One region of the Bacillus cereus group sp. RP43 genome, then DNA from elsewhere that is predicted to be linked to it. Evidence: riboswitches for the same ligand, from Rfam matches in the RefSeq annotation. Region 1 holds a riboswitch; each other region holds the start of a gene.

Region 1 (3,179 bases):
TGTAAAACAAACTGGTAATTCTACTAATCCAGCTTTTCCGCCAAACAAAATAGCAACTTCAGTTTTTGGATTTACTACTACATCATATTCACGTTGATAGAATGTTGCCACGGCTTCTTTTAAGCTTTCGTGTCCGCGAAATGGCGGATATTTATGATGAATGGTCTTTTCAGCAGCATCTTGTAAAGCTTTAACGATATGCTGCGGTGTTGGTTGATCTGGATTACCTTGACCTAGATTAATAACATCGTGACCAGCTGCAACGACTTTGTTAACTTTTGCAACAAGTGAAGCGAAAAATTGTGTCGGCAATGATGTTACTATCTCAGAAGGTTGAAATAATTTCATACTTTCCACCTCTTTTGAAAGTTGTTACAATTCTAGTGACAAATGATATAATCTTTCCAGTATTTTGTAAAGAAAAAAATGAGAATGGGGCTGAAAAAATGAAAGTCGCATGTATTCAAATGGATATTGTCTTTGGAGATGTAGAAAAAAATATTGAGAACGCTAAAAATAAAATAAGTGAAGCGATGAAGGAAAGACCAGATGTTATCGTCTTACCAGAACTATGGACAACAGGATATGATTTAACGAGACTTTCTGAAATTGCAGATAGAGAGGGAGTAGAAACGAAAGAAAAGTTGAAAGAATGGTCGAAACAATATGGTGTACATATTGTTGGTGGTTCCATTGCGAAGCAAACAGAGCAAGGTGTTACAAATACAATGTATGTTGTAAACAATGAAGGGAATCTAATCAATGAATATAGTAAAGTACATTTATTTCAGCTTATGGATGAACATAAATATTTAGTAGCTGGTAATGAGACAGGTGAATTTAAGCTAGATGATGTAGAGTGCGCTGGCACAATTTGCTATGATATTCGTTTTCCGGAGTGGATGCGTGTTCATACTGCTAAAGGTGCAAAAGTTTTATTTGTTGTAGCAGAATGGCCATTAGTACGTTTAGGGCATTGGCGTTTGCTTTTACAGGCGAGAGCAGTTGAAAATCAGTGTTATGTTGTAGCATGTAATAGGGCAGGAAAGGATCCGAATAATGAGTTTGCAGGTCATTCTTTAATTGTCGATCCGTGGGGTGAAGTTGTAGTAGAGGCAGATGAAGAGGAATCTATTTTATTTGGAGAGCTTAAATTCGAGAAAATTAAAGAGGTTCGCAAAGGAATTCCAGTTTTTGCAGATCGTCGTCCAGAATTATACAAATAAAATGTTGACAAGTGATTTTTATTCTTGGTATAGTCTTCATCATAAAGTTAAAGATTCTAAAAATTATAAAACTCTTATCAAGAGCAGGTGGAGGGATTTGGCCCGATGAAGCCCAGCAACCGACCGTAATACCATTGTGAAATGGGGCGTTTATGACGCCAAAAGGCACGGTGCTAATTCCAGCAGAAAGTAAACTTTCTGGCAGATAAGAGGGGAGAAGATAAACTTCAAACCTCTTTCTTTGTGGGAAGAGGTTTTTTTGTGCTAGAAAAACCTCTGAATTAAAAGGGGGAGAAGACGATGGGATATTATTCATTAACAGAAGTAACAGCTGTACACTACGCAAAAGAACATGGATACTTTGAAAAGAAAGCGAATGTAATCTGCCATGAAATTGGAGATGGCAATTTAAATTACGTATTCAAATTAGATGATGGAGAAAAGACGATTATATTAAAACAAGCACTTCCATATGCAAAAGTAGTTGGTGAGAGCTGGCCATTGTCAATAAAAAGAGCAACGATTGAAAGTAAAGCATTACAAATTTTCGCGAAGTATGTACCGGAATACGTTCCAGAAGTATACAGTCATGATGAGGAGTTGGCATTGACAGTAATAGAAGATTTATCAAGACTAACGATTACAAGAAAAGGATTAATAGACGGAGAAGAGTATCCTCTTTTATCCCAGCATATTGGTCGTTTTCTAGCACATGTTTTATTTTATACTTCAGATTTCGGTTTACAGTCAGAAGAGAAGAGGGTACTAGAGGGTACATTTGTAAACCCAGACCTTAGCAAAATTACAGAAGATTTAGTGTTTACAGATCCGTTTAGTCATTATGATACGAATGATTATGAACCAGAGCTACAACTAGTGGTTGATGAACTGTGGAGTGATAAAAATTTAAAATTAAAAGTAGCACAGTATAAGTATAAGTTTTTAACGAGAAAAGAAGCTCTCATACACGGAGATTTACATACTGGTAGTATATTTTCATCACCTTCTGAAACGAAAGTAATTGATCCAGAATTTGCAACGTACGGTCCATTTGGATTTGACATCGGTCAATTTATTGCAAATTTATTATTAAATGCTTTATCTAGAGAAGAAGAAGAGAGAAATGTACTATTTTTCCATATAGAGAAGACATGGAGTTATTTTGTAGAAGCTTTTACGAGGTTATGGATTGGAGAAGGTGTAGAAGCATATACGAAAGAAAAACAATGGTTACCGATTATTTTACAAAATATCTTTACTGATGCTGTCGGATTTGCTGGATGTGAACTTATTCGTAGAACAATTGGCTTAGCGCATGTAGCGGATTTAGATGAAATAGCAAATAAAGAAAAAAGAATTCAAGCTAAGAAGCAAGCGCTATACTTAGGAAAAGAACTAATAAAATATGAATCTAAGAGTGCTGATATTCAACTGTTTCGAACATTATTTCAACAGACAGTTGGAGGCGTAAAAGCATGAGTACAATTGTTACTGTTCCGAGATCTGTAAGTTGGAAAGGCGATGCCATTGCCGTATTAAACCAAACAAAACTACCGCATATTACTGAGTTTAAAACATTAACGACTATTGAAGAGGTATGGAAAAGCATTGTTATGTTAGAAGTACGCGGGGCACCTGCAATTGGAATTGTAGCTGCGTTTGGTTTGGCGCTTGCGGCAAAGAAATACGATGCTATAAATATCGATGAGTTTCAAAAGAAGTTTAATAGAGATTGTAACTATTTAGGGACATCACGCCCGACGGCAGTCAATTTATTTTGGGCAATCGATCGTATGAGAGAATCTATTCGAGAGGTTGCTACAATAAAAGAAGCGCAAAAAATATTAGAAGAAGAAGCGCTTCGTATTCAGCAAGAGGATGAAGCTGTGTGCCGAAATATTGGAGAACATGGTTTAACGTGTTTTAAAGACGGTGATAAAATTTTAACAATTT
Region 2 (3,179 bases), 1.2 Mb from region 1:
ATGAAGTAAATGCACATCTAATTGCAACGGTGTATTTCCAATTAAACGAAGTAATTGCGCCTCTGTTTCTTGTTTTGTAGGCATTAAATTTAATATAGCAATTTTCAAAGCACGTATATCTTGTGTTACTGCTCGCTCCTTCGTCATTACAAAAATATTTTCCTTCTGCAATACTTTGCGAGCTGGTAAATCTTTATCAATTATGATCGGCATGTTGTTTGCCTCCGACTAGCGCCGCTTCTAAATCTGCAATAATATCAGAAACATCTTCTATACCGACCGATAAACGGATTAAATCAGATGTAACACCAGCTAAACGCTGATTTTCTGTGCTTAATTGTCTGTGCGTCGTACTAGCAGGATGGATTACACAAGTTCTTGCGTCAGCTACATGCGTTACAAGAGTTGCAAGCTTTACATTTGCGATAAATTCTTTTGCTGCTTCTAATCCGCCCTTAATACCAAATGTTAAAACTCCACTAGCACCTTTTTTCAAATACTTTTGTGCTAACGAGTAATTTTCATTACTATCTAACCCTGGATAATTCACCCATTCAATGCGATCATGATTAGCAAGCCACTTAGCAACTTCGAGAGCATTTTCACTATGACGCTCCATTCGTAAATGCAATGTTTCAAGGCCAATGTTGCTAATATATGCATTGAATGGGCTCATACAGTTTCCGTAGTCTCTTAATAACTGAACGCGTGCTTTCACAATATACGCTGCTGCTCCAAAATTTTGAACATAGCTTACGCCGTGATAACTCGGATCCGGTTCGACAAGCTCAGGGTATTTTCCATTTGTCCAATCGAAGTTCCCTCCATCTATTACAATGCCGCCTAGAGAACTTGCATGGCCATCAATATATTTCGTTGTAGAATGGACAATGATATTTGCCCCATGTTCAAACGCCTGGCATAAATAAGGCGTCGCTAATGTATTATCAACGATAAAAGGTACTTCTAATTCTTTTGCTGCCGTTGAAAGTTCTTTGAAATTCAAAACGTTCATTGCTGGATTTCCTAATGACTCTGCATAAACGAGTTTTGTCTTATCATTAGCAAGTGCCACAATTTCATCTGCCGTTAAATTAGGATTAAAGAACGTAACATCGATACCAAGCTTACGCAAACTCACTCCAAATAAATTAAACGTTCCTCCGTAAACAGTTGAAGAACAAAGTAAATGGTCTCCACTACTGCAAATATTTAAAACCGCAAGCATAATAGCTGCCTGCCCAGAAGCTGTTGCAACAGCCCCTACACCGCCTTCTAAATCTGATAACTTCTGCTCAAATGCAGCTAGAGTAGGATTTCCAATACGCGTATATATATATCCTTCTGCCTCTAAATTAAATAGTGCTGCTAAATCATCTGACGTATCGTATTTATACGTTGTACTTTGATAAAGTGGCAAAACACGCGGCTCACCATTTTTTGGCGTATAGCCACCTTGCACACAAATCGTTCCTTTCCCCCATGATTCTCCCATCTCTCATTCTCCTTTCTTTTATGCAAAATAAAAAACTGCTCCTTCCCTGAAAACAAGAAAGGAGCAGTTTGAAAACACGCTCTAAGGTTCTTTCTTATCTCTCAGGATTATTACCTGCAGGATTTGGCACAATTCCGTTATACGGCTGTTGCCAAGGTTTCATCGGGCCTGTCCCTCCACCTTTTCTTGATAAGACTATGCAATTACCGTTGATTTTATAGCAATAATTTCCTGATGTCAAATAGTTTTTCTGAATGTTCTAAATTAAATGAGAGGAATTTAATTTAAACAACAAAAGAAATATATTCCATATTCATTTGAAAAAGACCTTTTAAAAACTCCGATCAATATATAGAATTAAATAAGTGGTTTAACCGCGTTTGTTTCAAATTTTCATGAGATTTCAATATATTGAATAAGCCAAACCCTCAAAAAGATACTATATATATTCCATTCATTTCACACTAGCATTTTTAATCCTTTCTACATGAAAACTTACATAACGGAGGTACAACATGACAAATAAAAAGGACATGCACTATATACTCGTCCTATATGGCATTCTTTTAGGCTCTATAGTAGGAGCTACAGTCTGGTTATTTTTAGTTACAATAAATATCGGAATTCACTTTATTTGGGGATACTTACCTACTATTTTCTCTTCTCCGCCTTATTACACCATTTGTGTAACAATCATCGGTGGTATCCTCGTTGGTTTAACACAAAAATACTTCGGTACATATCCACGTCTTATGCCCGAAGTGATGGCTGAATATAAAAAAACAGGTAGAATCGAATACAGTTTTGTACATAAAGCTACTTTAACTGCGATTATCGTTTTAATATTTGGAGCTAGTTTAGGCCCAGAAGCAGCACTTGTTGGAATTATCGGTGGACTTTGTACATGGGTAGGAGATCGCTTTAATTTTGCTTTAAAGGGAATGAATGAACTAACAGAGGTTGGAATTGGTGCTACTTTAAGTGTAATTTTTAATGCACCATTATTCGGTTACTTAGCTCCGAATGAAAATGAGGGTGAGCAAATTAATGAATTTTCGAAAGGAAAAAAAGCAATTGTATATTTAGCTACCACTTTTGCCGGTTTTTCCGTTTACTTATTGCTTAGTAAACTCGATAATCGTGGATCCTTTATTGTTGATTTTGGGGAAGGGTCTCTTGCTCTTAATGAATGGATCGCCTTTCTACCACTTGCTAGCATTGGTGTTATAGTTGGTTTCTTTTATTTCAAATTAGAATTCGCATTAGAGAAATTAATCCATCCCTTCAGGGAATACAAGGTATCACTTGGAATTATAGGCGGTATTTTATTAGGAGTTACAGGAACTTTTCTCCCGTATACGTTATTTTCAGGGGAACATCAATTAAAAGATTTAGTCGTTGAATGGAGCCATTTGTCCTTCTGGGTACTACTTCTTTCAGGGGTTTTAAAATTATGTATTACTGCCGTTTGTTTAAATACGGGTTGGCGCGGCGGACATATTTTCCCAATTATATTTGCTGGATCAAGTATCGGATATGCTATAGCTTCTATTATCCCTATAGATCCAATAGCTTCTGTAGCCATCGTCACGACAGCTATTTCAAGCTATGCATTAAAAAAACCAATAGCTATAACATTACTATTGCTCATGTTTTTCCCGCTCAATTTATTATTACCGATGCT
Region 3 (3,179 bases), 870 kb from region 1:
ATCCCCCTCACAATCTGAGCGAGCCGCTTGTGCTTTTCTTTTGTAAAAATAAACAGGAAACAACATGAAAATAACGAATATACTATATACTAAGTTAAAGGTTGTATAGTATATGGTGATCGGGTGATGACGTATGATTTATGTGGAAAAAGTCATTATTGTAGAAGGTAAATCGGATAGAAGAAAGATTGAATCTATTATTCGTGAACCAGTGGAAATTGTTTGTACAAATGGTACAATTGGTTTGTCGAAAATGGATGAGCTCATTGATCAGTTTTTTGATAAGGACGTATATGTGCTAGTGGATGCTGATGATGCAGGAGAAAAGTTAAGGAAACAATTCCGAAAAGAATTTCCGCAAGCAGAGCATATTTATATTGATCGCTCGTATCGCGAGGTGGCGACTGCACCTTCTTCACATTTAGCAAATGTATTATGGGGAGCTGACATTGACGTTTATACAGAATATTTACGGTAAGGAATGATAGAAGTGATTGATTGGACAGGTGCCGAAGCTACAGCCCTAATAGGAAATGAAGAAAAAACAGTGTTATATGTGTATACACCAATGTGTGGAACATGCCAATTAGCAAAGAAGATGTTGACGGTCGTTGAGATGACGATTGAAGATTTAAAAATTGGAATGTTAGATTTGAATTATGCCCCGCATTTAGCGAAAGAGTATGGGATAGAAAGTGTACCGTGTTTACTTATTTTTGAAAATGGGACACTGACGAAGAAAATATATGCATTTCATTCGGTTGAATATTTATATACGGAATTAAAGTAGGCGGCAAAGTTTTTGCCGCCTCGACATATTTCTTGGGAAATATGTCGACATGCGTGATAGATACAGTATTTGTCGAGCGAAAGTAACAGGATTGCTCTTTAATAAGAGGGAATGGTATGTAATAGAAAGTGATATGAGGGATGTGGTTTAGGATGAAATTATATTCTTTGCTTCAATCATTTGTAAATTACGCTAATGGTCAATATCATTTAGAACCGCTTTTAAGGCAAGGGGAAAGAACTGTTAATTTTCGTTTTGGAGATGAAAGCTGCTCGTTACAAATTTCAAGAGATTATATAGAACTTTTGAAAGAGGCGAGAGGAACGGAACAAATCGTTTGTTTAGAGGAAGAGGATGTACAAAAATTAGTGACTGGAAATATGAGGTTGCAAACGTTAATGAGTGATGGACGGGTACAATATTCTGGAACTTATCGAACGATGTTATTAGTTGAATCGATGTTTCATATATGTAAACCGATGTCAGTCGGGGCTTAAAATTCTGAAGTTTCTTTTTTTGCGAAAATTTCTGTTGACACGGCGTGTGGATATTGATACAATTCAATTCATAAAATATAGACAATTTCATAAATTATAAATCAGACGAAAATTTAATCTGATTTCTCTTATTAAGAGAGGTGGAGGGACTGTGCCCTGTGAAGCCCGGCAACCGTCAACTTATGTTGAAATGGTGCCAATTCCTGCAAAGCAAATGCTTTGAGAGATGAGAGAGAGGGATAGTGTTGTTATATACGCATATAAACCTTTCTGCTTCTCTAGAAGCGGAAAGGTTTTTTGTTGTTTGAATGCGGAGGACATTCAAATAATAAGAGGAGCTATAACGATGGACTACACGCATCAAAAATAAAAAAATGCGGAGTCTATCCAAAATTTTCAAGAAATCCAGCTCCAGCGGCTAGAATGTTCGATGGCTTCGCTTCTTCCTATGAGGCAAAAAGCACCTCTACGTCAGAAGCTCCATCCACTTCACATTCTAAACGAGCCGCTTACGCTTTTTAAACAAAAAAGGGGTGATACACCATGATTCTATTAGAGAATGTAAAGAAAATATATAAGGCAAAAAGCGGTGATGTCACTGCTGTAGATAACGCCAACTTACAAATAGAGAAAGGCGAAATATTTGGTGTTATCGGATATAGTGGCGCTGGGAAAAGTTCTTTAATCAGATTGTTTAATCAATTAGAGAAACCAACTTCTGGCCAAATTACAATTGCAAATCGTGTCATTTCAGCGATTACTGGAAATGAACTTCGTAAGGCAAGACAAGAAATTGGAATGATTTTTCAGCATTTCAACTTACTTTGGTCACGAACTGTGCGTGAAAATATCGCATTCCCACTTGAAATTGCAGGTGTCGATAAGGCGGAGAGAAGAAAACGTGTCGATGAGTTAATTCATCTTGTTGGATTAGAAGGAAGAGGAGACGCGTACCCATCTCAGCTAAGTGGTGGACAAAAGCAGCGCGTCGGGATTGCAAGAGCGTTAGCAAATAATCCACAAGTACTTTTATGTGACGAAGCAACGTCAGCACTTGATCCGGAAACGACAGATCAAATTTTAGATTTACTATTAGATATTAATAAGCGTCTCGGTTTAACAATTGTATTGATTACACATGAGATGCACGTTATTCGAAAAATTTGTAATCGAGTGGCGGTAATGGAGAAAGGGAAGATTGTAGAAACGGGTCCAGTACTTGACGTATTCCGTAATCCACAGCAAGACATTACGAAACGCTTTGTACAGCAGTTAACGGATTCTGAAGATACAAATGAAACGATTGAAAGTTTAATTGAAAAATACCCAGATGGAAAAGTAATTCGCTTGCAGTTTGTCGGTGAGGCTGTAGAAAGACCGGTACTTCAAAGATTAATGCAACGCAGTGATATAGAAGTTAGCATTTTGCAAGGAAATATCGCACAAACGAATAACGGTTCTTACGGAAGTTTAGTCGTTCATTTAAATGGTGAAGAAACAGCGATCCAGCAAGCAATAGAAGGAATTCATCAAGATCAAGTAGAGCTGGAGGTGATTGCACATGGATAAGTTAATCGCAAATGTTGATTGGAATCAAATGTTAGAAGCAACTGGTGAAACGTTATATATGACGGCAATCGCAGCACTTGCCACATTTGTTTTAGGACTTATTTTAGGACTATTACTCTTTATGACAGCGAAAGATAATTTATGGGAAAATAAAGCGATTAATACGGTGATTGGAGCGTTCGTAAACATTTTCCGTTCTATACCGTTCATCATTTTAATTATTTTATTAATCCCATTCACAAAGATTCTTCTTGGAACAATTCTCGGAGCGAGTGCAGCGCTGCCAGCTTTAATTATTGGAGCGGCACCATTTTACGCGAGAA

The links. A riboswitch is a leader RNA that binds a small molecule or an ion and turns the genes downstream of it on or off. The one in region 1 is predicted to bind S-adenosylmethionine.
Positions count from the first base shown of each region.
Region 2: linked by a shared signal. The riboswitch ahead of QCI75_RS00475 (bifunctional O-acetylhomoserine aminocarboxypropyltransferase/cysteine synthase) and the one ahead of mtnK (S-methyl-5-thioribose kinase) in region 1 are both predicted to bind S-adenosylmethionine.
Region 3: linked by a shared signal. The riboswitch ahead of QCI75_RS02370 (methionine ABC transporter ATP-binding protein) and the one ahead of mtnK (S-methyl-5-thioribose kinase) in region 1 are both predicted to bind S-adenosylmethionine.

Region 1 is NZ_JARVHQ010000001.1:1,349,105-1,352,283, forward strand. Features, by position in the region: gene QCI75_RS07165 (pyridoxal phosphate-dependent aminotransferase) at 1-348, opposite strand, end outside; gene QCI75_RS07170 (carbon-nitrogen family hydrolase) at 363-1,226, shown strand; SAM riboswitch class I at 1,298-1,438, shown strand; gene mtnK (S-methyl-5-thioribose kinase) at 1,527-2,705, shown strand; gene mtnA (S-methyl-5-thioribose-1-phosphate isomerase) at 2,702-3,179, shown strand, end outside.
Region 2 is NZ_JARVHQ010000001.1:99,317-102,495, reverse strand. Features, by position in the region: gene metA (homoserine O-acetyltransferase MetA) at 1-213, opposite strand, end outside; gene QCI75_RS00475 (bifunctional O-acetylhomoserine aminocarboxypropyltransferase/cysteine synthase) at 197-1,495, opposite strand; SAM riboswitch class I at 1,587-1,691, opposite strand; gene QCI75_RS00470 (chloride channel protein) at 2,011-3,179, shown strand, end outside.
Region 3 is NZ_JARVHQ010000001.1:475,668-478,846, forward strand. Features, by position in the region: gene QCI75_RS02355 (toprim domain-containing protein) at 134-478, shown strand; gene QCI75_RS02360 (thioredoxin family protein) at 482-790, shown strand; gene QCI75_RS02365 (hypothetical protein) at 943-1,287, shown strand; SAM riboswitch class I at 1,413-1,520, shown strand; gene QCI75_RS02370 (methionine ABC transporter ATP-binding protein) at 1,831-2,856, shown strand; gene QCI75_RS02375 (methionine ABC transporter permease) at 2,849-3,179, shown strand, end outside.